2 regions of the Salinivibrio sp. MA607 genome follow, and region 1 is predicted to be linked to the other one. Evidence: predicted binding sites of a transcription regulator. Region 1 holds the regulator's gene; the other holds the start of a gene.
The links. The regulator CRP, encoded in region 1, controls carbon source genes, mostly activating them, when cyclic AMP is high. The targets are predictions, from matches to a motif close to TGTGANNNNNNTCACA.
Positions count from the first base shown of each region.

Region 2: cdd (cytidine deaminase) is a predicted target of CRP. The motif match lies at 1,819-1,834, and genes of this name have one in related genera.

Region 1 is NZ_MUFJ01000001.1:214,371-218,351, reverse strand. It holds gene BZG81_RS01085 (hydrolase) at 1-755, shown strand, start outside; gene BZG81_RS01080 (YheU family protein) at 903-1,121, shown strand; gene BZG81_RS01075 (phosphoribulokinase) at 1,178-2,047, shown strand; gene crp (cAMP-activated global transcriptional regulator CRP) at 2,297-2,929, shown strand; gene BZG81_RS01065 (DUF1338 domain-containing protein) at 3,049-3,840, opposite strand; gene astD (succinylglutamate-semialdehyde dehydrogenase) at 3,851-3,981, opposite strand, start outside.
Region 2 is NZ_MUFJ01000008.1:29,469-33,449, forward strand. It holds gene sbcB (exodeoxyribonuclease I) at 1-869, shown strand, start outside; gene BZG81_RS05550 (hypothetical protein) at 1,083-1,583, shown strand; gene cdd (cytidine deaminase) at 1,893-2,789, shown strand; gene BZG81_RS05560 (DMT family transporter) at 2,885-3,784, shown strand; gene BZG81_RS05565 (thiopurine S-methyltransferase) at 3,829-3,981, opposite strand, start outside.

The DNA of each region.
Region 1 (3,981 bases):
CTTATGCCAATGGATTATTGGCCGCTTTTAAACAGCAAGGCTGGTGCGGTGTGGTGATGCATTTTCGCGGTTGCAGTGGCCGTCTTAATCGCGCGCCGCGGACTTATCATTCCGGCGAAACGGAGGACGCTCGGGCATTTTTGACCTATTTACGCCAGACCTACCCGAACAATGAGATTGCCGCTGTGGGAGTCTCTTTGGGAGGAAACATGTTGGTGCGCTACCTGGCCGACTATCAGCATGATCCGATTGTCAGTTGTGGTTGTGCTATTTCTCCCCCGCTCGATTTAGCGGCGTGCTCGACCCGTATTCAACAAGGGTTTTCCCGTGTTTATCAAGCGTATTTGCTACGGTCGATGCGACAAACCTTATCGGAAAAACTTACCCGACACCAAAAAGTGGGTCGGTGGCATGCTGGGGAGCGGCCAAAGATTAAAACTCTGTTCGAGTTTGATCAAACGGTCACCGCACCGCTGCATGGCTTTGACGATGCTCAACACTACTATCAAAGCTGTAGTGGTTTATCTGTCCTTGACGCTATTACGGTCCCACTTGCGATTATCCATGCGAAAGACGATCCCTTTATGACCGACGCAGTGATCCCAACCTCGCCTCTGCCCGCGAATATTGACTATCAACTGAGCGAACATGGTGGGCATGTTGGTTTTGTTACCGGCAGTTGGCGCCAGCCACAGTTCTGGCTGGAGCAGTCGGTGCCTCACTGGTTAGCCTCACGCCTTTGCTCGTCCCGTTAAAAAAGGACGCCACGCAAAGCAAAAAAGACCGACGCACATTGATCTACTGCATTGTGTTGAATGATTGGGTAAAATGCGAGCTGATTCACAATATCAGCATCAAGCACCCTAACGTCTCAGCCATAAATCAACAAAAGGTGATGTAGTATGATGGTTCCTTGGCAATCGGTCCCTGAGGAAACACTGACTCGTTTAATCGAGCACTTTGTGTTACGGGAAGGAACCGATTATGGTGAGCAGGAAGTCAGCTTTGCACAAAAAGTGGCGGATGTTCGCCAACAACTGCAATCCGGCGACGCCGTGATTGTGTATTCTGAGTTGCACGAGACAGTGGATATTCGTCGTAAAGAAGCACTCAGATCTTAGCATCGCTGTACGCAATAAACAGCGATACACATTCAGACTGAATGACAGGGCGCGTCATGTCGGCTAAACATCCAATCATCGCGGTCACCGGCTCTTCAGGAGCAGGGACCACCACCACATCCGAAGCATTCCGTAAGATGTTCCAGATGATGAACATCAAAGCGGCGTGGCTAGAAGGGGACAGTTTCCATCGCTTTACGCGACCGGAAATGGACGTCGAGATCCGTAAAGCACGTGAGCAAGGACGGCACATTAGTTACTTTGGCCCCACCGCCAATGATTTTCCGCGATTAGAGCAGTTTTTCCGTGAGTACGGTGAACTCGGCACAGGCAAATATCGCCGCTACTTGCATACCTTTGACGAAGCGGTGCCCTACAATCAAATGCCAGGGACCTTCACACCATGGCAGGATTTACCCGACAATACCAACGTACTATTTTACGAAGGCTTGCACGGCGGTGTGGTTGATGGTGAGGTCAATGTCGCTCAACATGTCGACCTATTGATTGGTATGGTCCCGATCGTCAACCTTGAGTGGATTCAGAAGTTTGTCCGCGATACCCGCGATAGGGGCCACTCACGCGAAGCGGTCACCGACTCGATTGTGCGGTCGATGGACGATTATTTGCATTATATTACGCCGCAATTCTCACGCACTCACATTAACTTTCAACGGGTGCCGACGGTCGATACCTCCAACCCACTGAACGCCAAAGGCATTCCTTCGTTGGATGAGAGCTTTGTGGTGATCCGCTTTCGAGGGATGAAAAACGTCGACTTTCCTTATCTGCTGCAAATGATCACGGGGTCTTTTATGTCACGGCATAATACACTCGTCGTGCCAGGCGGTAAGATGGGCTTTGCGATGGAACTTATCATCCGTCCATTGATTCAGCAGCTAATCGAAAAAGGCAAGATTGGCTAGGGCGTAGCGCATCTATCGTGTATTACTTCTCAAGCCGTGATCTTAGCCACGTTTTTGCCAGTTTTTTAGGCGGTTGGCCTAGATCAAAATCAAGAAATTGCTAACAAAAAAAGATACACTCTTGTTAACATACAGTGAGCTTGTAGCCCGCGCCCAGACTTCGTATTCTGTGCATAGATCTGGTGGGTTACCCCTCAGACAAAGATAGGACGTTGTTGCCGGGCAACACATGCAGAGGAAATAAGTTATATGGTTCCAGGAAAACCTCAAACAGACCCTACACTCGAGTGGTTCCTTTCACATTGTCACATCCACAAGTATCCGTCTAAAAGCACGCTGATTCATGCAGGCGAAAAAGCGGAGACCTTGTATTACATCGTGAAAGGGTCTGTCGCCGTTCTAATCAAAGATGAAGAAGGCAAGGAAATGATCCTGTCTTATCTTAACCAAGGTGATTTCATCGGTGAGCTAGGCCTTTTCGAAGATGATCAGGAGCGTACCGCTTGGGTTCGGGCTAAGTCTCCTTGTGAAGTGGCAGAAATCTCATTCAAAAAGTTCCGCCAACTGATCCAGGTTAACCCCGATATATTGATGCGTTTGTCCTCACAAATGGCGCGCCGTTTGCAAGTGACCAGCCAAAAAGTGGGGGATCTTGCCTTCCTGGACGTCACGGGCCGTATTGCGCAAACCTTGTTGAATTTAGCGAAGCAACCCGATGCCATGACGCACCCTGATGGCATGCAAATTAAGATCACACGTCAAGAAATTGGCCAAATCGTTGGCTGCTCGCGTGAAACCGTGGGGCGTATTCTTAAAATGCTGGAAGAGCAAAACCTTATTTCAGCCCATGGTAAAACCATCGTGGTATACGGTACCCGCTAATCACAGCGCTCTCTGTATTCCCAACCGACGCCCTGGCGTCGGTTTTTCTTTTTAAAACAAAAAAAAAGGAAGAGCGAACTCTTCCTTAACCGTTTAGGCCTCGTTATATCCACTATTTGTTAGTGCGTGCTCTCAAAAATTTTATCCGCTGAAGCGGCAACAAACCCCTGGTACAACTCACCGTTGGGCAACACATAACGCTTAGCAAACTCATAAAACCCACCTGGAATGGTTTGCGTGCCATCAGAGAAAACAACAGGGACACGGTCAGCCATGGTGGAGGATTGCTCCAGATAAACGGATGCGTCCCCTTTTACTTCCCCACCCGCTTCGTTAATTGCAAAGCCATTGTCTCGCAGCTTTTGATTAACCGATTGGCAATGATCATGAGCCTTTAACTGATTGACACTCACTGTGAAATGATTCGCGCCATAACCGTGCGCGGCTACCCAGGACGCGTATTCACTCTCCTCAGCAAGCGCTTGATAGGTGGCGCTATCGATGTCCCAAAGCCGCCCCTGATGAAGAAAATCGCTCCCTGTTAGTGACGACGCATCGACTTGTGCCACCAGCTTATGAACAATGGCTTGCAGCGCAGGCGAGCATTGCTCGACCATCAATTCACTGATAAACACTTTCGGCATCAAAGGATCGGGGTGCTCGAAATGGCAGGCATTGAGCTTTTTCGCTTCAAAGGTATAGTCCCCTTTTTGCTGATAGCCTAGCGCCAGGAAGGGGCGCGCCAAGACCTCAAGCCCAACCTTGGGCAAACCAAATGTCCGCAAGGCAATATGATCATTGATTAAAGGCTGCCCTTCTTCGAGCAAGGCATGTACCTGATGTGCCGATGGGCAAAGACGGTTAATATAGTCTTGCCATAATTTATCGAATAACGCTTGGCCACTGTCCATATTGGTCTCCTTAATCTTGTTGAGTCGGAATACCGGGGGCGAACGTCTCAGGCAGTACCACCTGCTCCCCTTCCATTGATGCCATGGGATAAGCGCAATAATCGGCGGCATAGTAAGCGCTTGGACGTAAATTACCCGACG
Region 2 (3,981 bases), on a different contig from region 1:
TGCACGCGACCATTGAGTTAGCGAAAAAAGTGAAAGCCGCGCAACCCCGGTTGTTTGATTACCTTCTCACTCACCGCCATAAGAATAAAATTAAGCACCTGATTGACGTGGTCAACATGACACCACTGGTACATGTCTCAGGTATGTTTGGCACCGAGCGAGGCAACACCAGTTGGGTTGTGCCAGTGGCATGGCATCCTGACAACCCCAATGCCGTGATCACTGTTGATCTTGCCCGCGATCCCTCACCTTTATTCGCCCTCGATGCCGATGCCCTCCGTGAGCGTTTATATACTCCTCGGCAAGCATTGAGTGACGACCAATTGCCGGCACCATTAAAGCTTATCCATATCAATAAATGCCCGGTCTTAGCCGATGCCAAAGTACTTCGTCCTGACGATGCCGCACGTCTTGGCGTGGATAGAGAAGCATGTCTTCAACATCTTAAAGCACTAAAGGCGGCGCCCGAAATCCGAGAGAAGCTGGTGGCTGTCTTCGCGCAATCCAAGCCCTTTGACAATCAAGATGTTGATAACGCACTGTATGCTGGCTTTTTTTCAAAAAGTGATCGCAGCGCGATGGACATTATCCGCGCGCAAGATCCAGAAAACCTTGCCGGGATTGACTTGAGTGTCGACGATTGGCGCATCAAACCTCTGTTGTTTCGTTATCGTGCCCGCAACTATCCGTGGACACTTACTGACGATGAACAAAAACAATGGTTTATGCACCGCCGCGATTATTTTGAAACACACCTTCCCACGTACATGGACAACCTACAACAACTGGCGGATCATCATCAGGCGGATGAGCACAAGGTCCGTATCTTGAAAGCGGTCTACCATTACGTCGAATCATTAGTCGGTTAGCCTCGATAGACGATGTCGTGTTTTTCGATAGGTTCAACAACCGTTATGACGCCATAGCGGTTGTGCTTTTTTTAATCTATTGTTATTCCTTATAAAATCAGAAAATTCAACATTATGCCTGCATAACTAGACCCAAAAAAGACATGCTAACGAGTTGCAGTTCTGTGATTTAAGTCCACACTTTTATAAAAGCTGTCGTTTGGAGTGGGCTTGATGATGACAACAAAAGTAAATACACGCTGTTACCGTTTTCCTGAAGTAGATTTTGAGCCAGAGAGTCGCACACTGTATTGGACGGATCAGGCAATCACGGTTTTGTCGTATGAAGAATCACGAATGCTCGAAATGCTTTGTTATTACGCAGGCGAGGTGTTGTCAAGTCGCACCTTGTTTAAACAAGTCGCATTACCCGACAGTTCTTTTGCACAACACCAAAGTGTGGTCACTTCGCTCATGGCTAAGTCTTACCGCAACGGTAAAAAGTGCTTCCCCTTTGACGTGGTTGGCGAGTTTGGTTTTCGTGTTGCTTTACCCCAACAAACCTTTGCGCAACGGCCAACCACACCGGCGGAAAATCAACCTGATCTCACCCCACCTCCGGCAACGCAATCATCGGCATTAGGGGATCCCTCTTTTAGCATTACAAAACCGCTTATTGTGTTGATTGCGACCGCGAGCCTCATTATTGGCATTACTGCGTTATTAACGCAGTAGCTGTTCGTCGACGCGAAATCCGAGTACTTTCGAGCTCACACTCACACTATTCGCGTTGTGAGCTCAGATCGTTGATGTTTTATCTGACTTTGTCTTATCTCTAATGATCGTGGATCCGGTGACCTTCGCGCTGGCAACATTGGCTTTTGCAGCGTTAGCGTTGGCAAAATTAGAAGGCGAAAAAACATTGATGTCACTCTAACTTTCAGCAACGAAATCAGTTTTGCATATTATGCGTGACTTTTATCACATAATTATCAGGAGTGCTTCCCTACACTGAGCCTCCGTTAATGACTAAGAAGTGATGCTATGCGAACTGCACTAACCGATGCACTGACACAATTGCCCGACGCATTACAACGCGTTGTCTCTGATTGGATAACTGACACACACTTTGGTGCGACATTTTCACCAGAGCAAGTGGCGCAAATGGAAGCCGAAAGTGGCCTATCTGGCGCCGCATTGCGTCTTACTCTATTGCCAATAGCGGCGGCTTATGCGGTGACTCCGATATCAACGTTTAACGTTGGCGCCATCGTTCGTGGCGAAGATGGCACCCTATACTTGGGAGCCAATATTGAGTTCACAGGGGTGCAACTAGGCCAAACCATTCACGCCGAGCAATGCGCGATTGCCCATGCGTGGACCAAAGGGGCAACTCGCTTAACCGATATCACGATCAACTACAGCCCATGTGGTCATTGCCGTCAGTTTATGAATGAGCTAAACGGTGCAGAGTCACTCACCATTCAGCTACCAAAAACGGATCCCAAACCGTTACATGCGTATTTACCTGATTCTTTTGGTCCTGCCGATTTAGGGGTTGAATCACGTTTATTAACTGACGCGCCACACCCGTTACCCACAGACGATATTGATATTCCACTACTCAAAGCTGCCGCCGATGCAGCGAACCGAAGTCATGCACCGTATTCGGGTAACTACAGCGGCGTGGCCGTTGAAACATCTGATGGGGCGGTTTTCTCTGGGATGTATGCCGAAAATGCAGCGTTTAACCCGAGTTTACCCCCGCTTCAAGTGGCGCTCATTGCGACCAATATGGCCGGCTATCACTGGGACGACATTCGGTCGGTGGCGCTGGCCGAGATGACAAACAGTACGGTGAGCCATCTGACCGATACCCAAGCCACATTGGACGCGATGGATCCTGATATTCCTTTCGTCTATTCGACCCTTTCAACTTAACCACATGATACGCTTGGCCTCAGCGGGGATTTCTGATCGCTCTGAGGCCTAATTTGCGCTACTATCCGTACGTCTTTTTTCGGATTGTCACGGTAATGAAACAAGTTCATCATCCCCTCCAAGGCGCGGCCTGGATGCTCACTGCAGGCTTATGCTTCGCATTAGTCAACAGCCTTTCTCAATATGTTAGCTTCAAGTTGGGCTTGCCTTCGACGACCGTTGCTTTTATTCAATATGCCATTGCCTTAGTGGCCATGATCCCCTGGTTAAAGCAACTGGGGATTCGCCAATCTTTAAAAACCCAGCACCTTGGGCAACATTGTTTGCGGGTGTTTATTTCTGTTATTGGGATCCAACTTTGGCTATGGGCGCTCGCTTATCCGGTTCCCATTTGGCAAGGCATAGCCCTACTAATGACATCACCGCTGTTTGCAACCATAGGATCGGGGCTATTTCTTCGTGAACGGGTTGGTATTGCACGTAGCTTGGCCACACTTGCGGGGTTTTGTGGCGCGATGATTATCCTAGAACCTTGGTCAAATGGTTTTACATGGGCAACGTTACTGCCGATAGGCGCCGCTTTCTTTTGGGCGACCTATTCATTAATGGTGAAACGGTTATCAGCCTACGATCCACCGACCACGATGGTCGTTTACCTCCTTTTGTTGATCACCCCATTTAATCTACTCTTGGCCGTGCCTGACTGGACACTGCCGTCATCTGCAATGGCATGGTGGATGCTGTTCGGTGCTGGAATGCTCACCGCACTCGCACAGTGGGCAATAGCCAAAGCCTATGCCGCGTCAGATGCCTCGTTTGTTCAGCCGTTTGATCACGCTAAACTGCCGCTGAACGTCCTCTTTGGTTGGCTGGTATTCAGCTGGGTTCCACCTGGTCGGCTATGGCTCGGCGCAGGAATTATTATCGCAGCCGTTTTCTTTATTACCCACTGGGAATCACGACAGTCTAATCAACCTCGAGTCAAAACCGTCTAGCGCAAAACGGCGCTATCCGAGCATGGCTCTATCAAACCCGAGCACTAAGCGTTGGCTTTTATCAACCAGACTTGCTCACCTCGGTCACCCTCTGGCTCGGTTTGCGTCTCTAACAACCTAATATCGAGCCCTGAAAACGCCTCTTCCACTATTGACGTATCGATGGAAAACGGCGGATTATCATCGGCCTGCGGATA